3 regions of the Glutamicibacter mishrai genome follow, and region 2 is predicted to be linked to each of the others. Evidence: riboswitches for the same ligand, from Rfam matches in the RefSeq annotation. Region 2 holds a riboswitch; each other region holds the start of a gene.
The links. A riboswitch is a leader RNA that binds a small molecule or an ion and turns the genes downstream of it on or off. The one in region 2 is predicted to bind S-adenosylmethionine.
Positions count from the first base shown of each region.

Region 1 (9,574 bases), 1.0 Mb from region 2:
CGGGGCCATCGAGGTGGTCAAGCGCCGGGACAGCGCCTTCTGGAACACGGAGCTGACGACGCTGCTGCTGCAACGCCGCGCCAGTTCCCTGGTGCTGGCCGGGGTCGCCACCGATACCTGCATCCGGGCTACGGCATCTGACGCGTTTGCCGCGAATCTCCCGGTTGCGGTCGCCACCGATGCCTGTGCGTCCCCGGACCCGCAGGCAGGGCAGAACGCACTGGAATACATGAGTACCCAGCATCGGCAGAAGCTGATGGACACCGAAGAAATCATTTACCTATGGACAAGGCAAGAGGAGCGCAAATGTCACTGAACAATGAAGAATTCGAGAATGTGCGCAAGGACCAGGACATCGACGAGCCGCTGGATGGCCGCGACAGCCAACCGGCCGAAGGCTCCTCGGATGCGCCTGCGCAGCTGGATGCGGATGACCCGTTGCGCGGGGCAGAGCGCATCCTGGCCGAAAGCGACGATGACCCGCTGTTGCTGAATCCCGAAACCACGCTGGTCGAACCGCTGGACGGGGAACGCGCTGTCGATGACACGCAGCTCGATGGCCTCGAAGAGTTCGAGGACCCCGGGCTGGACGCGGAGCGCAGCGCCAACCTGCCCGATCAGCGCGAGACCCCGGAAGAGCAGTAGCGGACCGAGCGCACAAAGCGAGCGGTGCCAACCTATCTGGTTGGCACCGCCCGCTTTCCCGCATTTCCGGCAACTGCGCTCAGGATCGGGACTGGGCTTCCTGGGTGAAGAAGGAAATCTTGCCGCTGGCTTCCAATATGGCCAGCCGGATGCTGCTGTAGTTCTCGATGCCTGCTTGGCGGGCCAGCATGCTCAACTCATCCAGGCCAATGCGCTCAGCATGCAGCGCCTTGCGGTCAAGCACCCCGTCGCGCACCAGCACAATGGGCCTGCCCTGCATCAGCTTGCCCAGCTTGGGCCATCGCATATTTGCATAGTTCAGGATCGCTGCGAGCACGATCATGGTGAAGGCCGCCAGCAAGCTGCCGACCAGCGAACGGTCTTCCATGGTGATGCCTTGCTGCACCAAATCGCCCAGCACCACGAAGAGCACCAGCTCGAATGAACTGAGCTCGCCGAGTGTGGACCGTCCCGCGGCGCGGGTGGCCAGCCATAGGATGATGAACGCGACGGCAGCGCGGATGACGATATCCATCAGGGGATCCTCCAGGTTCTGATCTCTAGTTCCGTTGTATTGCCCTTCACCTCGATGCCCAGCACCCCGCCGGTGCTCGGGGACCACTGATCCGAGGCGCGGCCGGTGAGCGTGGCGACCATTTGCCTGGACCCGGGCACCGGGGCCACCTCGAATTGGATGGTGCCACCTGCGCCGCTTGCTACGGACTCGGGTTCGGGAAAGGCCGAGAAGTCCTCGAAGAGCATCAGGTAGTCCTCGTTCAGCTCCAGGGTGATGGTCTCGGGCAACGGCTCGGCAGCGGTGATTTCAATCCTCAGCTCGATTTCATTTCCGGCTCTGATCACGGTGGGGAGCTGCACTTCGGCCGTGAAGCCGTCGCCGTCGTTCACCACGGTCTTCTCCTGGGCGAACAGGCCGAGCAAGGCAGCCACGACGATGACCGCAACCGCCAGGAGCGCGGCACGGCGCAGCCGCCGGCGCTTGCGATTGCTATGCGCAGATTTGATGTCATCCAACGTCGAATCATTGATCTCGGCTTGGAAGATGTTCAGCATGGAATTCAGGCCTCCTTGCGCTTTGCCATCGAGGCTAGGCCGTCCCGCCCGCGTACGGGCAGGTAGCGCATCAGTTCACAGGAGACATCCAGATCTGGCACTGATGGAAACCTGTGCCTTCAGGAAATCTCCTTGAGGTGAAGCGGCACCGGTGCCATCGTGTTTTCAAGGAGGAGATACGCATGGGCAGCAACGACATTCTCAGTGACCAGCAGATCAGCGACTATCTGGAGGACCTGCCGCATTGGCGGGAAATCCCCGGCGGCATAGCCGCCGTTTTCCAGACCAAAACAGCGGCATCCGCCATCGAGCTCTTCAGCGATATCGCCGGAGCCGCCGAAATGGACAACCACCACCCGGACGTGGACTGGCGCTACAACCGCGTCTTCGTCACCACTACTTCCCATGACGCCGGAGGGCGGGTGACCACCCGGGATATCGCCCTGGCACGCAGGATCTCCGAACAGGCCCGGGCACTTGGCGCCACTTCCCGCCCGGGATTGATCCGCACGGTGGAAATCGGCATCGATACAGCCGACCGGCAGCAGGTCGCCGCGCAGTGGGCCGCCGGCCTGGGATACAAGCAGCAAGAAGACGGCAGCCTGGCCGACCCGAACCACCGGTTGCCTGCCATCTGGTTCCAGAAAACAGAAGACCCCAACCCGAACCGGCTGCACCTGGATGTGTGGGTCCCTTTCTCCGAAAGCCAGCCGGTGCTCGAAGCGCTGGGCAGCGAAAGCACCGAGCTCGATAGCCAGTACGCCCCCAGCTTCACCGTGGCGACGGATCGGCAGGGCAACAGGTTCTGCATCTGCACCGAGCAGGACCGCTAGCGGCGCCGGCGCTCGCCGAAGTTGCTGAATATTGCATTCAACCGGTTGCTGGACTGCCTGTCCAGCCGGGGGATAGATTGAAATCACCGAAGCCAGCTGAGCCATGTCGGCTAACCGCAGCTAAGCGCGAAGCAAGGGAACCCAGTAGACGGAACCGCGCTCGTGGAGATCTTCGTGGTCACCGGGCTGCTGTTCTTGCAGATCGAGGTGCGCAGCCGCAATCCGTTCGTGAACCTGAAGGTGTTCTCCGTCGGCACCTTCACCGGCGCCAAGCTGTCCAACTTCCTGCTCAATGGCGCCGCTGGCACGCTGATTGTCTCGCGGGGCCTGGTCCAGGTGGCGGCCGGGATGTCCTCGCTGCAGCCCGGCCTGCTGACTCTGGGCTATCTGGTGGCCATCCGTGCCACCACCCGCGTGGGGGAGAAGCTGCTGCAGCGCTTCGGGCCGAAGAAGCCGCTGCTCTGGGGGTCGATGATCACCGGTCTGCGCATCCTGATGTGCACGATGACCTTCCTGTATATCGACCAGTGCATCGTGCTCTCGGTTATCGGCTTTACGTTGTTCGGCATCGGTCTGGGTTTCCATGCCACGCCGTCCACCGACGCGGCGTTGTCCAATGTCTCCGACGGCGAGGTGGGCTCCGCGTCCGGCATCCACAAGGTGGCTTCGTCGCTGGGCAACGCCATCGGCGCGGCCATCTCCGCGGCCATCTCCGCGGCCCTGTACGTGGCTGGACGGGCCATGGATCCGGCAATGATCCAGTCCTGGGGCCTGTTCATTGGCCGCCAGGACAATGTGGCGTCGCGCTTCGGCGGCGCCATCGGCCTGCTGTTCAACGTGCTGATGGTGGTCATCGCCATCGCGTCGATCATCGTCACCGTGCCGCCGGAAAAGAAGAAGGACAGCGGGAAGTCCCAGCACGACGAGGTGGCACCTCCGCCAATCAGAGACTGATCGAATCGCTTGTCTTGGGCCGGTGCTGCGCACCGGCCCAAGACAAGCTGTCGGTGGTGCCCAGTACTATTGAAGCAAGCTCACAGAATCGCGGCGCTAAGTACCTGGCTGGCCGGGTGGCAACCCTCCTCATCGAGCGGGGTGCCCCAGGGGAAGATCCGGTCCGGGAAGCCATCCCGGGCAAGTCGATCGGCTGTGCTGATCCTTCGGGATGCCGCGCCGCCTGGAACGAAGGCGAGGATGCCGTGGGCGCCATTCATGAATACACGACAGGGAATCCGCAGGGAACCGACAGCGAGCGGAAGTGGCACAGCGTGCTGCTGGACGATCCTTTCCATGCAGGATCGCGCACCCTCCAATCAGGAGGATTCCTGGCCTTCGAAGCCGAGAAGCAACGTGGTGGACTACCGGGGTTGAACCTGCCCCATGTCCACGAATATGTGGCCCGCTGGATTGCCTCCGGGTTCACCCCGGAACTGCATTGGGCAGCCAGCGCGGGGCTTAAAGCCGCGCTGGGGCATGCCCGCGAGCTCTGCAGAAATTTTGAGGGCCTAGATCGCCTGGAGCAACGGCTGGAACTGCTCGGGATCAAAGCCAAGAATCCGCAGCCGGGCCAGAGATGTCTGCGGGTGACCGGCAGGACCCGGACACTGGCCGAAGCAACATGGAAGAACGGGCGCGGCCTGAGCACATCGTGCAGCTGGTGCCCGAGGCCTGGACCGGCTTCCCGCGGCTGCTGTGCTTCGAACGCCCGTCCGTGGCCTTGTCCGAGTACATCCGAGGGAACTACGCCTGCGAGGTTTCCGGTAGCGTTCAGGCGTAAATGAGCGTAGATTTCCGGCGGATGAAAGTCCGCCGGAAATCTCGGCTCTTTGCGCTATTTCCATAACCTATGATTAACGCCACCATCCCCGGAATTCTGCCGTTAATCGAGCGTTAATCACTGGTTGGCAAATATCAATCGGAAGGATGATACTAAGTGTCCAAGCGGAGCGCTAGACTGGCATTCGCTCTTCAATCACCGCGCCCTTAATCCGAAGTGGCCTGGTGCCGGAGAGCCTGATGCCAGCGAGGATTTTTCCACATGCTTCTCAAGCTCATCTTGAAACACTCCAAGCCTTATACAGGCTGGATCATTGCCGTTATCATTTTGCAGTTGGCCACCACCATGGCCACTCTTTATCTCCCCAGCCTCAACGCCAAAATCATTGACGTCGGCGTGGTGAACGCGGACGTCGATTACATTTGGCGCACCGGCGGACTGATGCTCATTGTCGCTCTGGTCCAGGTGGCCACCGCCGTGGCCGCCGTGTACTTCGGAGCCAAAACCGCCATGAGCGTGGGCCGTGACATCCGCCAGTCGGTCTTTGAAAAGGTCTCCACCTTCTCGGCCCAAGACGTGAACAAATTCGGCGCCGCCACCTTGATCACCCGTGGCACCAACGACGTACAGCAAATCCAGATGCTGACCCTGATGGCGTTGAACTTCATGATCAATGCCCCCATCATGTCCATTGGTGGCGTGGTCATGGCCATCCGCGAAGATCCCGGACTGTCGTGGCTGGTCTGGGTCTCCGTGCCAATGGTCCTGATTGTTGTTGGCCTGCTGGTCATCAAGTTGATGCCGCTGTTCCGCGACATGCAGACCCGCATCGATGGAATCAACGGAGTGCTGCGCGAGCAGATCACCGGTATTCGCGTGGTCCGCGCCTTCGTTCGCGAAAACCACGAAACCGAACGCTACGACGATGCCAACCAGAAGCTCACCGATCTGGGCGTGAAGGTCGGCAACCTCTTTGTCCTGATGTTCCCGGCGATCACCATGATCTTGCACCTGTCCACCGCGGCAGTGCTCTGGTTCGGTGGCCACCGCGTGGATAACGGCCAGGTTGAGGTTGGCGCGCTGACCGCCTTCTTGCAGTACCTGTTGCAGATCCTGATGGCCGTCATGATGGGTACCTTCATGGCCATGATGATCCCTCGCGCCATGGTTTCGGCCGACCGCATCTCCGAGGTCCTTGATAGCGAACCGTCCATGCAGGATGCCGCCGACCGCGAGGTCCAGCTGCCAGCACCCGGCACCGTCGAATTCAAGAACGTGACCTTCGGATATCCCGGAGCCGAGGCGCCGGTGCTCTCCGATATCTCCTTCACCGCCAAGCCAGGGCAGACCACCGCCATCATCGGTTCCACCGGTGCCGGCAAGACCACCCTGTTGAACCTGATTCCGCGACTCTACGACGCGACGGAAGGCGAAATCCTCATCGGTGGCCTGCCGCTGAGGGAACTGGGCCGCGAGACGATCTCGCAGAACATTTCTTCCGTGCCGCAGCGTCCGTACCTGTTCTCCGGGACCATCGCCAGCAACCTGCGTTTTGGTGCTCAAGAGGCCGAGGAAGAAGATTTGTGGGAAGCCCTACGTATTGCGCAGGCCGACGGATTTGTCGCCGAGCGTGAGGGGCAGCTTGAGTCGAAGATTTCTCAGGGCGGTACCAATGTCTCGGGTGGTCAGCGTCAACGACTGTGCATCGCGCGCGCCTTGGCGGCCAAGCCCAAGACCTACCTCTTTGATGATTCCTTCTCAGCACTCGACGTGAGCACCGATGCCAAATTGCGTGCAGCCTTGGTAGAACCTACCAAGGATGCCGCGGTCATCATCGTGGCCCAGCGTGTTTCCACGATTACCGAGGCAGACCAGATCCTGGTTCTGGACCACGGCGAAATCGTGGCCCGCGGAACCCATGAAGAACTGTTGGAATCCTCGGAAACCTACCAAGAAATTGTGACGTCCCAGCTGAGCGTGGAGGAGGTGGCCTAAGTGGCGAAGAAACAGAAGAACGCGGAACCAGAGCAGCTTGATAGCGAGCTCGCCGCAATTGACGAATTTGAAGTCGCCGCCGGTGCAGATGACTGGAGCGGCGGTGCGCCAGCACGCAAAGCCGAGCACTTCTGGCCATCGGCCAAGCGCCTTGTAGGGCTGATGTCCCCTTATAAGTGGGGCATGGTTCTGGTCTTCGCATTGATCACCGTGTACGTGGTGCTCTCCGTGGTGGCCCCTCGCGTCCTGGGCAAGGCCATGGACGTGATCTTCGCCGGCTTGATCGGCAAGAACATCCCTGCCGGAACCCCGGCAGACGTGGTCATCCAGCAGCTGCGCGACTCGGGCCAGGGCACCCAGGCGGACATGCTCGCCAAGGTGGATTTCGTGCCTGGCCAGGGCATCGACTTCACCCAGCTCTCGCAGTTCATCCTGATTGTGCTCTCGATGTACTTCGTGGCCTCGGTCTTCTCGTGGGCCTCGGGCTGGCTGTTGAACAAGCTGGTCATGCGCGTGGTCTACAACCTGCGCAAGGACGTCGAGGACAAGCTCAACCGCTTGCCGTTGAACTACTTCGATACCCGCCAGCGCGGTGACGTGCTCTCGCGCGTGACCAACGACGTGGATAACATCCAGAACGCATTGCAGCAGGCATTGAGCCAGTTGGTGCAGTCCATCATGACGGTCATCGGCATTGTCATCATGATGTTCGTTGTCTCCTGGCAGATGGCACTGATCGCTCTGGTGGCGCTGCCGCTCTCCGGTGTTGCCGCCGGTGTGATCGGCTCCAGGGCGCAGAAGCTGTTCACCGCGCAGTGGAAGAACACCGGTGCGCTCAACGGCCAGATCGAGGAATCCTTCTCCGGCCACGAGCTGATGAAGGTCTTCGGCCGCGAAGATGACATGGTTGATCGCTTCACCGCTCGCAACGAAGAGCTGTACAAGGCCAGCTTCGGCGCGCAGTTCGTTTCCGGCATGATCATGCCAGTGATGAACTTCGTGTCCTACCTCTCCTACGTCGGCATCGCCGTTGTTGGAGGTTTGCGCGTTGCCTCGGGCGCGATGAGCCTTGGCGATGCCACGGCCTTCATCCAGTACTCGCGCGAGTTCACCCAGCCGCTGGGTCAGATCGCCGGCGTGGCCAATATGCTGCAGTCCGGTGTCGCCTCGGCCGAGCGGACCTTCGAGCTGCTGGATGCCGAAGAGCAGGATCCAGAAGATGCCCAGGCCACCTTGCCTGAGCGGACCGATGGCCACGTGTCCTTCCAGGACGTGTCCTTCTCCTACACCCCGGAGAAGCCGCTGATCGAGAACCTCTCCTTCGACGCGGATCCAGGTCATACGGTGGCAATTGTCGGCCCAACCGGTGCTGGCAAGACTACCTTGGTGAACCTGGTCATGCGCTTCTACGAGTTGAACTCGGGCAAGATCATGGTGGATAACCACGACATCACCCAGCTCTCGCGGGCTGATCTTCGTTCCAAGGTGGGCATGGTGCTCCAGGATGCGTGGCTGTTTGGCGGCACCATCATGGAGAACATCCGCTACGGACGACTGGATGCCACCGATGAGGAAGTCATCGAGGCGGCCAAGGCGACCTTCGTGGACCGCTTCGTGCGTGCCCTGCCAGATGGCTATGACACCATCATCGATGAAGAGGGCACCAACGTCTCTGCCGGTGAGAAGCAGCTGATCACGATTGCCCGCGCTTTTGTGGCCAACCCATCCTTGCTCATTCTTGATGAAGCGACTAGCTCGGTGGATACGCGTACCGAACTGTTGGTCCAGCAAGCGATGGCTGCCTTGCGCAGTGATCGCACAAGCTTCGTGATTGCCCACCGCCTGTCAACGATCCGTGACGCTGACACCATTTTGGTGATGGAAGCCGGAAAGATTGTGGAACAGGGAAACCATGAGCAGTTGCTCAAGACCCAGGGTGCGTACTACCGGTTGTACCAGTCGCAGTTCGCTGGTCCAGCTGAGGATGTGGATGCAAATCCTGATACCGCGGCAGTGCCTTCGGTAACTGCTGGTGCGCCGGTCGTTGCTGACGCGGCACCTGAAACCAAGGAAGAAACCGAGTAGCTCCTACTTCGCGGTTAGCCCCGACTCGGGCAGTTGATTCAACTGCCCGAGTCGGGGCTTTCTCTTTGACCAAGACTCGGGTCATCGATGGCAACAGTACACTGCGAAGGTGATGCAATGGAGTCATGATGCTTCGACAGCTGGAATACCTGATTGCGCTATCACGCGAGCAACACTTTGCTCGCGCAGCCGAGGAATGCGCTGTGTCTCAGCCTGCGCTCTCCGAAGGAATTAGAAAGCTCGAAAAGGAACTCGGGGTGCCGTTGGTCCGCCGTGGCCATGCCTTTCAAGGACTCACCGTCGAGGGGCAGACCGTGCTCAAGTGGGCACGAAAGCTCGTCAAGGATCACGAGTCACTGAAACAGGAAGTTTCGCATCACGAAGCCGGGCTGAACGGAACCCTTCGGGTAGGCACGGTTCCGGCGGCGTCATCAACCGTCGTGGCACTGACCAATGCTTTCGCCCGAGAACATCCACTGGTGAACATCAAGGTGCAGGCAAGTCTTCATTCGGCCGAGATCGTTCGACAGATCCGAAACTATGAACTTGATGCCGGGCTCATTTATGCGCAGCCACAAGACGTGGAAGGGCTGCGGAGTTTCAGATTGTATTCAGAAGAGCATGTGCTTCTTACTTCTCCGCAGATGCAGATCAGCCCGGAGCAGAGCTCTTGGACTCAAGCATTGCAGCTTCCCTTGTGTCTTCTTGATTCCTCGCTGCGTGGGCGACAGGTACTAGATCAAGCGCTGTTGCAGCACGGGCTGAAAGCAAAGCCACGAATTGAGTGCGACTCGATCGTGACCTTGTTGGCGCATGTTGCCACGGGGCACTGGGCGAGTATCGTTCCGCGCCAATGGTTGCCGCCGATTGGAGACCTGCCGGATATCGTGCAGACCCGGCTAGATGACCCGAAAGTTACGTCGGAAATTTCGTTGGTCATGGAAGATGAAGAACCGTTAAGTCTTATGTCTCAAGCGTTAAATCGGTTAATTTTTGAGATTTTTCCCCAAGAATAAATCCCTCTGAATAGTGATGATAAGCATGGCCGATGAATCAATTGGTTCTAATTGTTTGATCTGATCAAGTGAAATCCTCGAAGCTAAGTGCAGAAACCCCAACCGCCCCGGCGGTGGATTCCCTGTACCGAGCAAAGAGGAGAGCGTCATGG
Region 1 is NZ_CP032549.1:1,358,630-1,368,203, reverse strand. It holds gene D3791_RS06485 (cysteine hydrolase family protein) at 1-316, shown strand, start outside; gene D3791_RS06480 (hypothetical protein) at 307-645, shown strand; gene D3791_RS06475 (DUF421 domain-containing protein) at 725-1,180, opposite strand; gene D3791_RS06470 (hypothetical protein) at 1,180-1,716, opposite strand; gene D3791_RS06465 (4a-hydroxytetrahydrobiopterin dehydratase) at 1,899-2,549, shown strand; gene D3791_RS06460 (MFS transporter) at 2,712-3,503, shown strand; SAM riboswitch class IV at 3,582-3,694, shown strand; gene D3791_RS06455 (hypothetical protein) at 3,749-4,330, shown strand; gene D3791_RS06450 (ABC transporter ATP-binding protein) at 4,588-6,321, shown strand; gene D3791_RS06445 (ABC transporter ATP-binding protein) at 6,322-8,406, shown strand; gene D3791_RS06440 (LysR family transcriptional regulator) at 8,532-9,422, shown strand.
Region 1: another riboswitch for S-adenosylmethionine. It lies ahead of D3791_RS06455 (hypothetical protein); the one in region 2 lies ahead of D3791_RS11340 (hypothetical protein).

Region 2 (9,574 bases):
CACGGACATCGACCGCCGCAGCCAGCAGATCATCACCGAATCCCTGCTCGCCTCGGTCCCGGATTCATGGGTCCTGGGCGAGGAAAAGATCTCCACCCAGCAAGGACAAGCAGCCCCCGGCGCGGTGCAGTGGATTGTCGACCCGATCGACGGGACCAGCAACTTCGTGCACGGCGTCGCCTTCTTCTGCATTTCCATTGCCGCCGCGATCGATGGCCATCTGGTGGCCGCGGTGATCATCGACCCGATCTCCGGAGACGAATTCACCGCGAACCTGCAGCGGGCACTGCTCAACGATGTTCTCCTGCACCCGCAATCCCGCCCCGAACAGTCCCGGGCCAACCTGATGACCGACTATCCCGGCGCGGAGTCCCTCAAACAGGACGGTGACTTGGCCCTGCAGCTCTTCGGGCAGTGGATCGAGGACTTCGCCACCGTCCGGCGAAAGGTCAGCGCCGCGCTGGCCTTGGCCCATGTGGCTGCCGGGTGGTGTGATGCCACGATCGGCTTTGATACCAAGGTCTGGGATGTGGCCGCCGGAGCGCATCTGGTGCGCATGGCCCACGGCAGCTTCCGCGGCCTTTCCTACGGGAACAGCCAATTGGCGGATCATGAATGCCCCGGCTTCATCGCCCAGGGCCCGGGCGCCGATTACCCCTCGCTGGACAGCGCCGCCCGGCAAATCCACGAGCTGCGCACCGGCGGCGGGACCCAAGAAATCTGACAATATCCGGATTCCGCCCCGATCCCTCGGTTCAGCAGCAATTCGGTCGTATCATGGCGGCATGGAACCACTATTCCACCGGACCGCACACTCCGCCGTGCGGCACCATGGAGGCGGAGGAGTGATCCTGGGAGGAATCGGAGCGATAGTTCTCTTCGGTGCCTTCGCAGTGATGTTGGCAGCCCAGTCCCTGGACTGGGAGCCACTGCTCATCGGTATTTGCATGGGCATTTCCACAGTGCTTTTCGGCGTGGTGTACCACTTCACGCACTAGGCGCTGTTGGCATTCGATAAGGCTGTGGCCCCGGACGTCAGCAATTGCCGACGGTCCGAGGCCACCATATTCCTGCCCGCTATCGCCCGGCCCTTTACAGGTGCGTCGGAGCGAACATCTTAAGCAGGGTCTTGACCACGATGACGTTCGGGCCCTGCTCGGCCAGCGCTTCGGCGAGCGCTTCGCCGATCTGCTCGACTTCCACCTCGCGGGCCGGAACGCCGAAGGACTGGGCCAGCGCCACGAAGTCCGGACGCGCCAGCTCGGTGGCCGTCGCCTTGCCGAAAGCGCCCTCCATGTATTCGCGCAGGATGCCGTATCCGCCATCGTCAACGATCAGCCAGGTCACCGGGGCCTGATGCTGCTTGGCGGTAGCCAGCTCGGCAATCGAATACATCGAGGATCCGTCGCCGCTGACTGCCAGCACGCGTTGGCCGGTGCCGATGGCCCCGCCAATGGCCGAAGGGAATCCGAAGCCGAGCCCGCCGGCGCCCTGCGCCGAGTGGAACTGCCCGTCCTTGGCATCCCAGCAGCTCCAGCCCCAGTAGGCCGCGATCGTCATATCCCAGAAGGTCTGCATCTGGGCCGGAACGGCCGCACGGATATCGGCCATGAACTTGCGTTCCTTGGCCAGGTCCTGCTGGTCCAGGCGCGCCTGGATCTTCTCCAGGGTCTGGGCGACGATGCCCGCTGGGCTCTGGCCGTGCCAGTTGGCCTGCGAGGTGAACCCGGCGGCGCGCAGATCCCGATCGAGGAATTTCAGCGCTTCGCGGGCATCGGCGCGGATGCCCAGGGCCGGGGTGTTGGACTCCAGCACTCGCGGTTCCGCGTCGATCTGGATCATCTTGCCGCGCGGCTCCAGGGTGAAGTAGTTGCTGGTCACTTCGCCCAGCGCCGAGCCGATGACCAGCAGCACGTCGGCATCTTCCATGGCCTCGGTGGCATGGCGGTCCTCGACCCAGGACTGCAGGGACAGTTCATGGTTCCAGGGGAAAGCCCCATTGCCGCCGGGGCTGCAGAGCACCGGAGCCTGCAAGGTTTCGGCCACTGCCAGCAGTTCGGCCTGCGCGCCGGCGCGGCGCACGCCGCCGCCGGCGATAATGGCCGGGCGCTGGGCATCGGAGAGCCAGTTGACCGCTTCGCGGATCAGTTCCTCGCGCGGCGGGTGCTCGTAGGCTTCAGCCAACGCGTCCTGCACCGGCGGGACCATGACCTGGGCCAGCAGCACATCCTGTGGCACCTCGACCCAGACCGGGCCCATGGGCACGGTGATGGCTCGGGCCCAGGCGTCCTGGATCGCCGAAGGGATGCCCGAAGCGTGGTGCACGGTCTGCTGGAACTTGGTGACGTTCGCGGCCGAAGCCTTCTGGTCATCAAGCTGGTGCAGCATGCCCTTGCGGCGGGCACCCAGTCCATCCAGGGGAATCTGGCTGGCCACAACGACCATCGGCACGCCGGTGGCGTAGGCTTCCTGCAATCCGGCCAGCGAGGTCAGCGCCCCGGGGCCGGTGGACAGGAAGAGCACGCCGACCTCGCCGGTGGCGCGGGAGTAGCCGTCGGCGGCGAAGGCCGAGTTGTTTTCCACCCGCGAGGAGACGAATTCCAGGTTGGAACGTGACAGCGCGTCGAACAGCCCCAAGGCGTGCTGTCCGGGGATGCCGAACACCGTTTTGGCGCCCAGCGCGGTGAGGGTCTCGATGACCAGGTCGCCGCCATTGCGTTGAGGCTGTTCGCTCATTACTTGTTCAGCCCCTGGGTGGAACGGAAGTCGCTGATCAGGCTGATCAGGTCGTAGGTGACGTGGCTGGCGGCCACGCCGGTGAGTTCCGCGTGGTCGTAGGCCGGGGAGACCTCGACAATGTCGGCGCCCACGATGTTCAACCCGCGCAGGCCGCGCAGGATTTCGAGCAGTTCGCGGCTGGTGATGCCGCCGGCTTCCGGGGTGCCGGTGCCCGGTGCGTGGGCTGGATCCAGCACGTCGATGTCCACCGAGATGTACAGCGGGCGGTTGCCGATACGGTCGCGCAGCTTGTCGACGATTTCGCGCACGCCCTGGTAGTACACGTCCGAGCTGGTCACGATGCCGAAGCCGAAACGCTTGTCATCTTCCAGGTCCTTCTTGCCGTAGAGCGGGCCGCGGGTGCCGACGTGGCAGATGGCTTCGGTGTCCAGGATGCCTTCTTCCACGGCTCGGCGGAAGGGGGTGCCATGGGTGTATTCGGCGCCGAAGTAGGTGTCCCAGGTATCCAGGTGCGCGTCGAAGTGCAGCATGGCCACCGGTGCGCCGGCGCGCTGGGAGGCGGCGCGCAGCAGCGGCAATGCGATGGTGTGGTCGCCGCCGATGGTGACCAGGCTCGAGCCATCAGCGGTCAGTTCCAGGGCTTCGTCCTGGATGGTTTCGATGGCCTCGTTGATGTTGAACGGGTTCACTGCGAGGTCGCCGGCGTCAACGACCTGGCTCTGCGCGAAGGGCGAGGTGTCGGTGGCCGGGTTGTATGGGCGGATCAATCGCGAGGATTCGCGCACGTGGTTGGCGCCGAAGCGGGCGCCGGGACGGTAGGAAACACCGGTGTCAAAAGGGACGCCGATGATCTTGATGTCGGCGTTCTGCACCTGGTCCAGGCGTGGCAGGCGGGCGTAGGTTCCAGCGCCTGCGTAGCGAGGAATCATTGCAGCGTTGATCGGCCCCAGATTGCCGTTTTCCTCGATGCGGACTTCTTTCATGTTCTTGCCCTCCTGGCACTCATCGGGCAACTGCCATAGTTGCCTAATATGAAACTTCAGTTTCCTATTATGCTATTTTGTTGGCGAGGTCACGTCAAGGCTCAAGCCACCGAATCTGGGACTATGACGCGCAAAGCCGCTTAATGCCACAGATGCCGTGACCCTCAGGGGTCACGGCATCTGTCATCCGGGTTCTGTTTTCGCTGCAGCGGCCACCTAGGCTGCCGGCGTTGCGTGATAGTTCTTCTTGCTGGCATTGACCAGCGAGCGATCGATCTCATGGATCCCGAGGGTGAAGCCGGCGGAAAGAACCAGCGACTTCAGCATCAGCTCCGAGAAGTCATCGGCGACGTAAACCAGCTGGATTGGCCCGACCAGGATCAGCAGAATGACCGCCCAGAAGGCATAGGACCAGGAAACATGAGCTTGGGCCATCTGCGGGAAGCGAGCGCGGCGCCGGATGGTCCGCAGCCCCAGAGCCACAATCACCACGGCAATGATCACCGCGCCGATGAAAAAGAAATTGCGTTGCGTGCGGATCCAGGTCAGCGTCGTGCCGGCAAGAATGCCGACAAGCAATGAGGCCCACCAGCTGATGCAGCGCAGCTGGCCCCGCGTGCCAGTTACCTCGCTAGTACCCACGCCACTCCTATCAATCACCGCATGGTGTGCGTACGCCGAGCACACCTTTTTAGAATACGCGCTGAACGGCATCACGCCGAATAGCGGCACCACGGATCAGAGGATCAAGGTCCACGTCACCAAGGCAACATCATCAGACTCGTTCTCCCAGCTATGCGGTTCGCGCCCCGGGAAAGTCATGGTGTCCCCCGCTTGGAGCTCAACGCGCTGCTCGGGCAGGACCAGGGTGAACTTCCCGGAGATCACGTGGAGCACTTCCAATTCGCAGTCCACGGAGTACAGCTCGGCCTCGCCGACCCCCTTGGGAGCGACTTCGGCACGGATCATCTGCACGCGCTTTTCACTGCGCGGCGTCACCAGCTGCTCGGTGATCCCCTCGCCACCCAGGGAGACCCGAGGCGCATCTTCCAAGCGCACCAGCATAGTCTCGGGCACCTCGAACAAGGTGCCCACCTCGATGCCGAGCACTTCGCACAACTTCAGCAGCGTTGATACCGAAGGGCTGGTGAGATCCCGTTCCACGCGCGAGAGGAACCCTTTGGTCAGCCCGGAAAGCTCGGCTACCTGGTCGATGGTCATCCGCTGCCGCTGACGAACCCCACGCAACCGCGAACCAATATTGATCGCGGCTCCGCTTGATTCCACGGGCAGGGTTTTCATTCGTCAGCTCCATCGCGTCGTTTGTTTCGGCACACCAGCGGCCATCTTGGCGGCCATAGTGGCCTGTCGCGGCAAGTTTACCAATAGTAAACAGAGCATAGCGCCAGTCCTGCAAATATGCCGCGTCTCACACACTTCACACTTCGATGTCCCGCTCGCTGATTAGACTCTGAGCATGGACCACAGCAAAGAGCTTTTGCTCGAATACCTCAGCGACGCGCGCCAAGCCGTCATCTACAAAGCCCAGGGGCTAAGCGACCGGCTGGCCCGCAAACCACTGACCGCCACCGGAACGCACATCCTTGGTGTCGTCCATCATCTGGCCACCACCGAATACGGGTATTTCGCGCAGTGCCTCGGCCGAAGCGTGGAGGACCCCTACATCCAGAACCTGCTGGATGCCGAGGATCCGCAGGCCGACTTCCTGCCGCCAGCGCACTTGAGCGCGGGCGAGATCATCGGCCTGTATCAAGACTCGATCCTGTTCTCCGACGCCGGGATCAAGCCGCTGCCGCTCGATGCGCCGGTCGAGGTGCCCTGGTGGAGCCGGCGCCGGCACACCACGCTGGAACAACTCATGGTGCATATGATCGCCGAGACCTCCCGGCACGCCGGCCACCTTGATATCGTGCGCGAACAGCTCGATGGATTCACCGGACTACGCCCAGAAGCACCCAACCTCCCGGACTACTCCGCTGCGCAGTGGGCCGAGCAATTCGAGTCCATCAACCGCCTGGCCGACGGTGGAGGCCAGCAGTAGCCCGAAGGCCAGGTCATATTACGGAACAACTCTTCATTGCGCGTAGCACAGGCGGGTAGCATCACTGGTGTTGCTTCACGAGACACGGCATCAAGCTCCGACTTGCCGTGCACCAACCCCAGATTCATGGGTGGTTCGGATGAAGAAGCGGTCCGTTCACACGTTGTGCCCGGGCAAGAACCCAGCGAGAGCGCATCACATGGCATATTCCGTCCTGCCCATCGTCGACCGCCAGACCGGCCAAGTGCAATTCACCGTCCACGGCCAATGGCACATCTGCTACGTCAGCGATCCGCTACGCCTGGAATTTCTCCTTGCCCGGTGCGCGCGCCGCCCGATCTTCATCCCCGAGGCCTGCGAGCTGCGATTGTCCGTTGCCGCCGCCGGCAGGCCACAGGGGCGCACCGTTGCTTTTAGCCTTGCCAAATTCCCAACCCTGGAACCGGCCACTAAAGTAGGTAGCTGACCTATTCACCGGATTTCTCCAAGGAATTCGATCTGCCAAGAGAGCTGTTTTCGTGATGTCGAACCAGTCAGCAACCAAACCTACCCGCGCCCAGATCCAGCGCTGGCGAAAGTATCTGGCCGATGAAGTCGCCGAAGGCGCCATCTACCGCACCCTCGCCCAGAAGAAAACCGGGCAGGAAAAGCAGATCCTGCTGGGACTGGCCGAAGCCGAAGCCCGCCACGAAGAACACTGGCGAACCAAGCTCGGCGAACATGCCAAGCCGGTGCGCCCTTCATTGCGCCGCATCATCCTGCGTTTCCTGGCACGCAACTTCGGCTCGGTCTTCGTCCTGGCCATGGCGCAACGTTCCGAAAGCAATTCGCCGTACCGCAACGACAAGGACGCGACCGCGCAGATGGCCGCGGACGAACAGGTCCACGAAGAAGTAGTCCGCGCACTGGCCACCGCGGGACGCGCCCAGCTCTCCGGCAACTTCCGTGCCGCGGTTTTTGGCGCCAACGACGGTTTGGTCTCCAACCTGGCGCTGATCATGGGCATTGGGGCCACCGGGGTTTCCTCGACCTTCGTGCTCTTCTCCGGCATCGCCGGCCTATTGGCAGGTGCGCTATCCATGGCCGCCGGCGAGTTCGTCTCCGTGCGTTCCCAGCGTGAACTGCTCACCGCCTCGCGCCCCACGCAGGTCACGCTGACCGCTGCGCCCGACCTCGATCTGGACTCCAACGAACTAGTGCTGATCTACAAGGCCCGCGGCATGAACGATGAAGATGCCGAGCACCGTGTCGCCGAACGCATGGGACTGTTCACCTGCGACTGCAACCCGTCCTTCTCCTTGAACCCCGAGGTACGCGCGGAGGAATTGGAAAGCGAACATGAGGAGCTCGGCTCGGCAACCGGCGCCGCGGCTACCTCATTCTGCCTTTTCGCTTCCGGCGCCGTGATTCCGATCCTGCCCTACATCTTCGGACTGGGCGGATTGACCGCGGTCGCCATCTCCGTGGTCTTGGTTGGCATCGCCCTGATGATCACCGGCGCCATCGTCGGCTTGCTCTCAGGCGCTTCGCCGCTCAAGCGCGGCCTGCGCCAGCTGGCCATCGGCTGGGGCGCCGCCGCAGTGACCTATTGCTTGGGCCTGCTTTTCGACGTGCAGGTCGCCTGACCGGCCGATGTCCGTTACCAGCGCGTGCGCCGGCGCAAGGTGCTCATTGAGTCGATGAATTCCATCGCCTCGGCGGCCGTGTCCACCAGGGCAATCCGGTCTTCCATGACCCGCTGCGCGGCGAGCGCTTTGAGCAGAGGCCAGGCCGGCATGGTCTTGGTCCAGTATTCGCGCCCCAGCAGAACCATGGGAACCACTCTGGCCCCGGTGGCGTAGTAGTTTTCGCAGGCATCCTGGAAGATCTCCTGGACTGTTCCGGCGGCCCCGGGCAGGACGATCAGCCCGCCATTGGACTGCTCCAGGAGGATTGCTTCCCGGATGGAGTTGGTGAAGAACTTCGCGATTCTCGTGGCGAAAAGATTCGGCGGCTCATGGCCATAGAACCAGGTGGGCACACCCAGGGATTGCCGGGAGCTGGGGAAACGTTCCTTGACGGCGAGCGCGGTGCGGGCCCACCCGGTGCGCTGATGAATGGCATCAGGTTCGGCAGCCAGCATCTTCAGGGCCCCCTGGACGTCCTTGGGATCGTAGTCCGCCAGCCACGCACCGGCATTGGCCGCTTCCATGGCTCCCGGTCCCCCGCCGGTGGCGACGGCGTAACCGGCCCGCGTAATGAGTTGCCCGAGTTCCACGGTGCGTTCGTATTCGGGCGTCCCGCGCCCCATGGCGTGGCCACCCATCACCCCGATCAACGGGGAATCCTTGAAAGCGCCCTCGTACACTTCCGAGACGAGGGCCTGCCCGATGTGATGATCGTGCAGCGTCCTTGCCATCGCATCATCGGAGGTGCGCACAGCTGGCGACGTGTGCTGCTGCGAGTACGCGTAGATCTTCGCGTCCGGAACCTGATCGTAGCTTTCTACCTGGATCCCCGAATACAGTTCCTCTGGGCTATACAAGCCCCGCTCGCCCGTGGTGAAGGGAAGCTCCTGGCCGGAGCCCATGCACAACCCGCCCGTCGCCTGTACCAAGGCCCTGCCCTGCGGGGAGAATTCGCAGTCGATGAAGATCGCCTCGGATAGATCCAGGGACCGCAGGACACAATCGCGCTCGCGCAGATCGACGCGATGCACCCGCCAGCCCAAGCCCCGGGCAGAAGTTGCGGCCAACGCCTCGGAAGCCAAGCGATCGAACTCGATCAGCGAGGTGATATTCACTGCCCGTGCCGGTAAATAGGGCCAGATATGCGACATGCGTCAACGCTACGTCATAGATAGTGATTATTCACAGACCGGCCCTTCAACTTTCACCACGGGCCGGAACGTGAAACGATGAGAGGATGAGTGATTCTGTTCCACCAACCATCGACGCCCGCCACTTGCTGCGTTATCTCGGCGACGTCCCGTTCTTCTACGGAAAGAACATCGCGGCACAAGAAAATTCCGTGGTTGACGTGGAATTTGATGAATCCACTCGGCAAATCGAAGGCACCGTTCGTGCCAACGACGAAGAATTCTCGCCGATGATCCAGGTCCAGCAAGAGGGCAACGACTGGAAAATCGAACTCTGCGAGTGCACTTGCGAGAAGCCAGGCATCTGCGCGCACATTGCCGCGTTGGCCATTGTCTCGAACAAGATCGCCTCTTTGCCGCGCCTGGTAGTTGTGCCGGAAGAAAAGAACTCGGCCGCGTGGGCACAGCAGATCGACGCGTGGTTTGAACCTTCTGAGCCTGGCCCGGCTGATGGGCTTCTCGGTTCCCAGCACGACCCTGTGGTTGCCATGGGCCTGCAGTTCATGCTCTTCGATGCGAAGAACACCACCCAGCAGCAGCAGTGGATGCCCACCGGAACCATCCCGCACCCCACCCGCAATAAGCGCTTCCGTTTGGGTGTGCGCCCGATGGTCCGCAATTCCGAGGGCCGCTGGGTGCGCGGGCAATTGCGCTGGACCACTTTGGGCTTCAAGACCTATGGGTGGAACCTGCTGCGTTCCCAGCACCACTGGTTCACCCGCTTTGCCTCCATGGCCCGCAGCGATACCCAGCTGCAGTTCAAGGTCGACGAAGACTGGCTCTTCATGGATGAGTACGCCTCGGACCTCCTCTGGCCGCTGCTCCAGCAGGCCCAAGAACTGGGCATCGCGCTCATTTCCACCCGCTCCGAGCAGCGCATCCGCATCGTGGAGCCGGCCAGTTTCAGCATGCAGGCAACGCTCGACGACCAGC
Region 2 is NZ_CP032549.1:2,387,276-2,396,849, reverse strand. It holds gene D3791_RS11375 (inositol monophosphatase family protein) at 1-724, shown strand, start outside; gene D3791_RS11370 (hypothetical protein) at 786-998, shown strand; gene D3791_RS11365 (thiamine pyrophosphate-binding protein) at 1,093-2,736, opposite strand; gene speB (agmatinase) at 2,736-3,722, opposite strand; gene D3791_RS11355 (hypothetical protein) at 3,939-4,364, opposite strand; gene D3791_RS11350 (helix-turn-helix domain-containing protein) at 4,461-5,024, opposite strand; gene D3791_RS11345 (DinB family protein) at 5,200-5,784, shown strand; SAM riboswitch class IV at 5,858-5,970, shown strand; gene D3791_RS11340 (hypothetical protein) at 5,984-6,250, shown strand; gene D3791_RS11335 (VIT1/CCC1 transporter family protein) at 6,306-7,409, shown strand; gene D3791_RS11330 (LOG family protein) at 7,424-8,602, opposite strand; gene D3791_RS11325 (DEAD/DEAH box helicase) at 8,689-9,574, shown strand, end outside.

Region 3 (9,574 bases), 300 kb from region 2:
AGCAGCGAGGTTAATTATGACTATGACAAGTCACTGCCAACCGATGAAGCCAGCTTTGGATACATGGAGGATGAATTTTCCACGAGTTCCGATCTTGTTGATGCCACATTCTCCGTGATGCCCATACTCTTAGGGTTGGTTGCCGTAGTTTTCGTCGCCGTCGTGATTTTCATTGTTTATGCCCAGGCACGGAATTCGCGCAAGATCAAAAGCGCGGGCCTGGATCCTATTACTTTCGAAACCGATTTGAAGACTAAATTGGCACAATCCAATCTATTGGCACCGAAGCAGTCGTTGGAAGCAAAGCTGGAGGAGCTAACGAGCCTGCGGTCCCGCGGTGTCATCTCGAACGATGAATATTTGCAGGCCCGCCAGGATCTGCTCAAAGGCTGGGGCGAGGGGTGAAGCAGATCATCCCCAAGACTGATTGACGGATAGTTACCATAGGGTAACAATGTAGATTGTGCCTAAAGATTTTGACCTTGAAACTCCCGAATCCGCAATAGAGTCGCTTCATCCTTGGCGTCGTTATGTCGCATTGGGTGACTCGTTCACCGAAGGAATCGGCGATCCCGATCCATCAAATCCCGGCCGGCACTTGGGCTGGGCCGATCGACTGGCTCAGGAGCTGAGCAGCACAGTTCCAGATTTCGCCTACGCAAACCTGGCAATCCGCGGCCGGCTGATCGGACAGATCGTGGCCGAACAGGTAGCTCCCGCCATTGATTTGAAGCCGGACCTGATCTCCTTGTGCGCCGGCGGCAACGACGTGCTGCGGCCAGGCGGGGATCCGGATAAGATCGCCGACATTCTTGACGGCGCGGTATCGAAGCTCAGCGCGACGGGCGCGACCCTGCTGATCGTCACCGGTCCTGATATCCGCGATACGCCGGTGCTGGGAAGCATCCGCGGCAAGGTGGCCATCTACAACGAGAATATTCGCACCGTGGCTGCGCGGTACGACGCGATTGTGGCCGACATGTGGGCGCTGCGCGAATTGCATCAGGCCCAGATGTGGGCGCCGGATCGCCTGCACTTCTCCCCCATGGGCCATCAGCGCATTGCCGCCATGGCGTTGGAATCCTTGAACGTGCCGCATTCGATCGACACCGAGGTCGCGCCGGCGGCAGATATCCGAAGCTGGCGCGAGGCGCGGATCGAAGACCTGCAGTGGGCTCGCGAGCACCTGGCGCCGTGGGTGCTGCGCCGGTTGCGCCACCAGTCCTCAGGCGATGGCATTACCCCCAAGCGCCCGTCGGCTGCGCCATTCACCGCGCCGAAGCCCAATGATTCGCTGGGCGCCGGCGACAGCGCGCAGTAACCGGGCATTAGACAGCACGAAGGGACAGCGTCCACCGATCACTGGTGGGAGCTGTCCCTTCGCTTTATGCTTCTAGCGGCTGAAAACCCGGCTGCGCAAGACTCCGTCGAGCTGGCTGGCATCGGTCAGGAAGCCATCGTGGCCGATCGGCGAATCGATGTAATGCACCGTCGTGGGGGTCGCCAAGTTGGCCGCAAGCATCTCGGATTGCTCCGGGAAATACAGGCGGTCCGAGTTGACCGCGGCAACCACCACGTTGACCTTGTCCAGGCGCGCCAAGGCGACCTGCAGCGACTCGTAGCCGCGGGCCACATCGTGGCTCATCAGCGCCTCGGTCAGCACCAGGTAGCTGTTGGCATCAAAGCGGTTCACCAATTTGGTGGCCTGATGATCCAGGTAGCTTTCCACCTGGTAGCGGCCGCGCGGGCCGTCCAGCTGGCCTGTGGGCTGCTCGCCGGGCTGCGCGGTGCGCCCGAAGCGGGCCTCCAGCTCGGCTGCCGAGCGGTAGGTGATGTGCGCAAGGCGCCGAGCCAGGCCGAGCCCGGCATCCGGACGAGCCCCGTTGCTGTAGTAATCGCCGCCGTTGAAGTTCGGGTCCAGCCTGATGGACTGGGCCTGCACCTGGGCGAAGGCGATCTGTTCGGCCGTGGCTTGGGCGCAGGAAGCCATCACCACCAGGTTCTTGACCTGTTCGGGGAATTCGACCGCGTACTCCAACGCTCGCGCGCCACCCATCGATCCGCCGATCACCGCATGCCAGGAGGTGATTCCCAGCAATTGCGCGAGGCGGGCTTCAAGGCGCACCGAATCCTTGATGGTGACGAACGGGAAGCGTGAGCCGTAGGGCACGCCGTGCTCGTCGAGCGAGGACGGGCCGGTGGATCCATTGCAGCCGCCGACCATATTCACGGCAAGCACGAAGTACTTATCGGTGTCGATCGTGGCCCCGGGGCCGACAAATCCGTCCCACCAGCCAGCGCTGTGCGCGTCGCCTTGGGCAACATGGGCGTCGCCGGTCAGCGCGTGCATTACCAGCACGGCGTTGGACCGGTCGTCATCCAAGGTTCCCCAGGACTCATAGGCCAGCTCTACCTGCGGCAGGTAGCCGCCGAATTCGAAGTGGTGCTCACCGACGGCACTACGGCGCATCATGCCGTCTTGGCCGCCGGCGAGCTGTGGTTCTTCGGTGGTTGCAATGGATGCCATTCCTAAAGGGTTTCCTGCAATTCCTTGTTATCGCCGGCCGCGGAATCCAGGGCGGCAACAGCGTTGAAGCCCAGTTCCAAGTCGGCGAGGATGTCCTTGATGTTCTCCAGGCCGACGCTGATGCGGACCAGGCCGGGGCTTACGCCGGCGGCGATCTGATCGGCCTCGGAAAGCTGTGCGTGGGTGGTGGAGGCCGGGTGGATGGCCAGCGAGCGGACATCGCCGATGTTGGCCACGTGCGAGTGCAGCTCCAGCGCGTTGACAAACGCCTGTCCGGCGGCAGCGCCACCGGCAAGCTCGAAAGCGATAATCGATCCGGCACCGTGCTCGGAATACTTCTTCGCGCGCTCGAACCATGGCGAGGAGGCCAGGCCCGCATAGGCGACCTTCTGCACCTCGGCGCGGGCTTCGAGCCAGCTGGCTACCTCGCGCGCATTTTCGCCGTGGCGCTCGATGCGCAGGGACAGGGTTTCCAGCCCCTGGGCGATCAGGAAGGCGTTGAATGGCGAGACTGCGGAGCCCAGGTCGCGCAGCAGCTGCACGCGCGCCTTGAGGATGTAGGCCAGGTTGGCGCCGAGGATGCCGTCCACGCCCAGATCGCGGGCGAAGACCAGGCCGTTGTAGGACTCATCGGGGGTATTGAAGCCCGGGAAGCGCTGCGGGTCCTTGGCGAAGTCGAAGTTGCCCGAGTCCACGATCACCCCGGCGATCGCGTTGCCGTGGCCGCCGAGGAACTTGGTGGCCGAGTGGATCACGATGTCGGCGCCGAATTCGATCGGGCGGATCAGGTACGGGGTGGCCAGGGTGTTGTCCACCAGCAGCGGCACGCCGTTTTCATGGGCGATCTTGGCGACTTCTTCGATGTCCAGCACGTCTTGGCGCGGGTTGGAAATGGTTTCGCCGAAGAACGCCTTGGTGTTCGGGCGGACCGCGTCGCGCCAGTCCTGCAGGTTATCCGGGTCGGCCACGAAGGTGACTTCGATGCCCAGGCGCTTGAGGGTGTGCTTGAGCAGGTTCTGGGTTCCGCCGTACAGGCTGGGGCTAGCCACCAGGTGGTCGCCGGCCTCGGCGAGGTTCAGGATGGCGAAGGTGGTGGCGGCCTGGCCCGAGGAGAGCAGCAGCGCTCCCACTCCGCCTTCCAGATCGGCGATCCGGGTTTCCACCGCGTCGGTGGTCGGGTTGCCGATGCGGGTGTAGATCGGTTCCAGTTCCTGCAGGGCGAAGCGGGCGGCGGCGCTTTGTGCGGTCGGGAAGACGAAAGATGTGGTCTGGAAAATCGGCAGCGCGCGTGCGCCGGTGGTCGGATCCGGGGTTTGGCCGGAGTGGATCTGACGGGTTTCAAATGACCAGTTGTTGCTCATGGTTTCCTCCAAATAGCGTTTCATGACTATGGGGGTACACCACTGAGAAGACACCGACAGGAAGCACCTCATCAAGAAGTCTTCCAGGGTTACCCGCGCTTGTCCTTAGCCGCCTTGTGCAGCTAAGGGCCAGGTCTTCACCCGGGGCACCCCACCGCGGTTGGAGGGTTGCCGCCCAGTAAGCCGGGGCTTGTTACTGGGACTCATGACCTGTTTCCAGTGTGCCCGAAAACCGAAGATCTTTGCAATGCAAGCGCCCTGAAATGGTCGCAATCGGTCATATTTCACATACTTCGCGCTTTTGCCGCAGAGAATTCGATTCAGCAAAAAAGATTAGGGTCGCCTAAGTAGAGACTGCGGTCACATGTTGCCATGATGGCTTCATGATGAGGCTAGATCACGTTAGTTATGCCTGTGGCCCGGATGGGCTGCTGCCAACCGCGCAAAGAATCTCCGAGTCGCTCGGCCTGGAGTTCGTCAAGGGAGGCGTGCATCCGAGGTTCGGGACGCGCAATGTCATCTTCCCGCTCAAGCATGGACAGTACCTGGAAGTCGTTGAGGTGCTGAACCACCCGGCCAGCGACAAGGCCCCCTTCGGCCAAGCGGTGCGGGCTCGTTCGGAGCTCGGTGGCGGCTGGATGGGCTGGTGCGTTTCGGTGGACGATCTATCCAGCGCCGAAGACCGGCTGGGCCGCAAGGCGGTTCCGGGCAACCGCAAGTTCCCCGATGGCCGCGAGCTGACCTGGCAGCAGATCGGCATCAAGGGCTTGATCGCCGACCCGCAATGCCCGTACCTGATCTCCTGGGACGAGGAAGCCAAGGACCTGCATCCTTCCAAAGCCTTGGAGCCGGCCGGGGCGATCAGCGAGATCACCATTGCCGGCTCCCGCGATCGGGTGCTGGAGTGGCTGGGGCAGCCGGAAAACGTGCACCTGGGGGCAGTGACCATGGCCTACCAGGCGCCCAATGGCACTCCGGGCATCATGTCGGTGACCTTCGAAACCGAGAACGGCCCAGTGGTGTTGTAGTACATTGGCAGGTGGGGACAATGGCGTCCCCACCTTTCATTTTTATGCGCCGGCATCCAGGCGCTTGCCCAGGGCAAGGATCTGAAGATCGGTGAACCCAAGACGCTCGTAGAAGCCACGCACCGCGGTATTCTCGCTGCGCACCATCAGCTGCACCTTGGGCACGCCCCGCTCGGCGAGCCAGGCGCAGGCGGCATCCACCATCGTGGCGCCCAGCCCGGAGCCCTGCCTCTGCGGGTCCACCGCCACGTAATACAGCCAGCCGCGGTGCCCATCGTGGCCGGCCATCACGGTGGCCAGAACTTGTTCATCTTCGATCATGGCCAGCACCGTGGAGGTGGGGGTTTCCAAAGCGCGCCTGGCATCGGCGTAGGGATCGTTCCAGGGCCGGGTCAACCCGGTGTTTTCCCACAGCGCCACAGCATCGGGAATCTGTTCTTCAGCCAGCTCGAAAATCTGCATTCTTGCAGTTTATCCGGGTTAGCCGCCGATCCCGATCGCCGGGCCGATCAGCGCATATCCGACAAATCCGATGGCATCAAGCAGGAAGTGCGCGATCACCAGCGGCATTACCCGACCGTACTTGTGGTAGACCCAGCCGAAGACCACGCCCATGAGCATATTGCCGATCATCGGCCCCACTCCCTGGTAGAGGTGGTAGCTGCCGCGGATCACCGCCGAACTGATGATCGTGGTCCACAATCCCAGCTGCAGTTTTTTGGCGTAGCTGAACAGGAAGCCGAGCATCAGCACTTCCTCGAGCACCGCATGGCGCACCGCCGAGAGCAGCAGCACCGGCACGCTCCACCAATAGTCCCCCAGATTGGCCGCGGACAGCGCCGTGGTGATGCCCAGCGCCCGGCCGGCTGCGTAGACCCCCAGGGTGCCAAGCCCCATGGCCAGGAAAAGCCCTGTGCCGGCCAGGGCGTCGCGGCCAGGTTTGCGCAGGTCAAAACCGATCTCGCGTGTGCCGAGGCCCAGGCTGCGCTTCATCAGATACAGGGCCAGCGCCACCGGCACCAGCGCGAAAAGGATATCTAGCAGCTGGTAGGACAGGTCGAAGAATTCGCGGGTGCTCAGCTGGTTGTTCAGCGAGGTAGTCTGTTCGCGCAGCGGACCCCGCGTGGCCTTATCGGCAAAACTCATGATCGAATAGATCGCGCTCTGCCCCAGCGACAAGGCAAGGACCAGGGCGATCTCGAACTTCAGGATCTTGGCATTCACGTTCTCGATCATAGGCTGATCAGGCTGTGTGCGGGCTTTGGTAGCCTGAAGGTAGCGAATTAAAGGAGCATCTGTGTCCCGTCCTGCCACGGAAGAAGAACTGTCGATCGCCCGCCGATTGCGCCCCGATCTTTCCTGGGAGCACGCGTCGGTCAACGAGGGCGGACAGTTCCACAAGGTGGTGATCGCCAATCCGGACTCGGTGATCCGCATGGCTCGCACCATCGACGCCACCGAAGAAATGCCGCGCTCGATCAAGCTGCTTGAGCTCGTGTCCGATCAGTTGGACTACCAGATCCCGGTGGCGACCTCGCAGATCCAGACGGTGGACTCCCTGGGCTCGGTAGCCATGTCCTTCATCCCGGGCAGCGCCCATGAACCGCACTACGGGGACCCCAAAATCTTGGGCAAGCTGGTCAGCGACCTGGCCCAGGTCGAGCTTGAACCGCTGCGCGAGCACCTGGCCTCCCCTTTTGCCTTCCGCGGCTCGTGGACCGATGAGCGCCAACAGCAGTGTTTTGATGCTTTGCCTGAAGAATTGCGCGGCCCGGCCAGCAGCCTGTGGGCGCAACTCGATGAGTTGGCGCAGGTGCCGCCGAGCCTGGTCCATGGAGATCTGGCCGGGCACAATATGCACTGGGTGGATGAAGAGCTGATCGGCATCCTGGACTGGGATCTGGCCGCCGCCTGGGATCCGGCGCTGAACACCGCGTACTTGAGCCTGTGGCACGGGCTGGAGATGGTGGATTTGATTGCGCCGAGCCCTGATGAAGCGCATCGGGCGAAGATCTGGCTCGGGCTGATGAGCCTGGAGCGACTCTCGGATACCCTCTCGCGCACCGATGACCCAAGGATCGATAAGCTCTTGCGCAAGATCGGGCCGCGGATTGAGAATGCCGCGCAGGCTGTGGGGAGCTGAACATTGCGAAGTAGGTCCGTGGTACCAGCCGCTTTGCTGGCGATGGTTTCCCTCTGCCTTGGCGGATGCTCCGCCAATGATATTCAGGCTTCAGCCGACGCCCTGCACCAGGAGCATGAATTGGTATCCATTGGAACTGAGGTGACGCAGCCGAATCAAGAGTTATCGTTGGGTTTCCCACTGAACGGTGGACAGTATTCTCTGGCCATGCAATGTTCTGGTGAGGAGAGGTCGTCCACGATTGAATGGAACACCAGCGATAGCACGGACCACGGGGAAATCAATGTTCCCTGTTCGTCCGACGGAAACGTGGTCCACCAGGAAATTACCTTGGGCAGCTATTCGCAATCTCTCAACTTTGTCGCTGCTGAACTGCAGGGGCAGCGATTACAAGTCTCAGTGGCTGATTCATAACGTGCAGGGGAATTTTGAGCCACCAATTACAAAATCAAATTTCCGTAGCCAACGGACAGGAAACAGATGTCTTACCCAGTAGCGATCAGTGCCTCGACGGCGGCCACGCGCCTGGCCAATCGACGAGGAGCGAACGACATATTCCTTGCTGGCGAGGGTGTTGAATTTCTGTTTTTCATCGCGGCCACGGAAAAACGGCGCGAAAGTTACCGTGTCCCGCGTGCACGAGTTTTTGATACCGCAAATAATCCGAAGATTCCGGCGCGAGACCTTCAGCATAAGGAGCTGAAGCTCAGCGCGTGGGCGGTAGATCACGGCGTGCCTTCTGCCCGTCCGGAGCAATTGGTTGTCCAAGATGGCTATCCGGTGTTGATCACAGAAATCATCGACGACGATGGAACGCCCTTAGATCAGCATGCCGTGGGCGCCGTGCTGGCACAGATGCATCAGCAGGAACCACCTATTGATGAAGCCAGCCAACACGCGAACATTTATCGTTACCTCGGCCAACGCATTTCTCATCGTTACTCGCGGCTCAGCGCACAACATCAGATGCCCTCGTTGCCCCAGGAAACAGCGCTGATCGCACTACTTGAAAAGTCATTACGTCGAGTCAGCTTGTTGCACATGGATATCCGCCGGCAGAACATCCGAGTGATAGACGGCGCACCCAAAGCATTAATTGATTGGAGCAACGCGCTGACTGCGGCACCGGAAGTGGAACTCGCCCGCATTCAGGAATACTCGGCCATCACGGAAAATGGACTGGACTACACGGACATCGTCGAAGGCTATCGGCGGGAATCCGGAGTGGTTGACGAATCCACCGCGGCATGGAGGATTCTGCGGCTGGACGCGGCCCTGATGTTGGCGGGAGTTTTCACGTCGGTGAGTCCAAGAGAAGAGTTGGCCCAACTGTTTTTAGGCAGGACCTGCGAACTGCTGCGCGAGCTGTAGTCTCGGCCAGGTACAGCAAAGGCCCATCCAAGCTCGAAGCGTGGATGGGCCTTTGTGCGGTTTAGCTCAGTGCTGCGATTGCTGCATCGTAGTCTGGCTCGGTGGTGATCTCAGGAACTACCTGGGTGTAGGTCACCTTTCCGGCTTCGTCCAAGACGATGACCGAGCGCGCCAGCAGGCCGGCCAGCGGGCCGTCGATCTGGGTGACGCCGTAGTCCGAACCGAAGTCCGAGCGGAAGACCGAAGCGGCGGTGACGTTCTCGATATCCTCGGCACCGCAGAAGCGGCCCAGTGCGAATGGAAGGTCAGCGGATACGCACACGACGGTGGTGTTCTCCAGGCCGGCAGCCAGTTCGTTGAAGCGGCGAACGCTGGCAGCGCACACGCCGGTATCAACCGATGGGAAGATGTTCAGGACAACGCGGCGGCCAGCCAGCGATTCGCTGGTGACATCTGCAAGGCCGGTGTCGGTGAGGGTGAATGATGGAGCCTGCGAGCCTACGGCTGGCAGTTCACCAATGGTCTGTACGGGAGTTCCCTTAAAAGCAGTATTAGCCATGGTTCTTGTCTATCACGAATGGCTAATTGACTGCCAGATTTTCGGCGAACCGGTCAGAACAAGTCGGCGGTTTGAACTGCCTCAGAACACCAATTGGCCAGCGCGGTACACGCTGTGGGTCAGGTTCATCCCGGGACGATATGCCAGGTGCGCGGCAGCCGGCGCATCAAGAACGAGCAGGTCTGCACGCTTACCGACTTCGAGAGATCCCACTTCGTCTTGGACTCCGAGGGCCAGCGCTCCCCCGTAGGTGGCAGCCTCGATGGCTTCGGCCAAGGTCAAGTTCATCTGCAGCACCGCGGTGGCCACGCAGAAGTTCATATTGCTCGTGTAGCTGGTGCCGGGATTGCAGTTGCTGGCCAGCGCGATAGGCACTCCGGCGTCCAAGAGCTCTCGACCTGGTGCCAGAGGCTGACGGGTGGATAGGTCGCACGCCGGCAGGCAGGTGGCGACGGTTCCTGGCTTTCCGGTTCTTCCCGCCCGGTCCCAGCGCTCCCAGCTTCCGGCAAGCGCCTGGATATCGGAATCATCAAGATAGTTGACGTGGTCGACCGAGTGGCTGCCGAATTCAACTGCCAGCTTTAC
Region 3 is NZ_CP032549.1:2,691,350-2,700,923, reverse strand. It holds gene D3791_RS12720 (SHOCT domain-containing protein) at 1-405, shown strand, start outside; gene D3791_RS12715 (SGNH/GDSL hydrolase family protein) at 464-1,321, shown strand; gene metX (homoserine O-acetyltransferase MetX) at 1,394-2,527, opposite strand; gene D3791_RS12705 (bifunctional o-acetylhomoserine/o-acetylserine sulfhydrylase) at 2,530-3,888, opposite strand; SAM riboswitch class IV at 3,979-4,099, opposite strand; gene D3791_RS12700 (VOC family protein) at 4,272-4,916, shown strand; gene D3791_RS12695 (GNAT family acetyltransferase) at 4,959-5,378, opposite strand; gene D3791_RS12690 (CPBP family intramembrane glutamic endopeptidase) at 5,397-6,152, opposite strand; gene D3791_RS12685 (phosphotransferase family protein) at 6,214-7,059, shown strand; gene D3791_RS12680 (hypothetical protein) at 7,078-7,473, shown strand; gene D3791_RS12675 (phosphotransferase) at 7,540-8,430, shown strand; gene tpx (thiol peroxidase) at 8,492-8,989, opposite strand; gene hutI (imidazolonepropionase) at 9,071-9,574, opposite strand, start outside.
Region 3: another riboswitch for S-adenosylmethionine. It lies ahead of D3791_RS12705 (bifunctional o-acetylhomoserine/o-acetylserine sulfhydrylase); the one in region 2 lies ahead of D3791_RS11340 (hypothetical protein).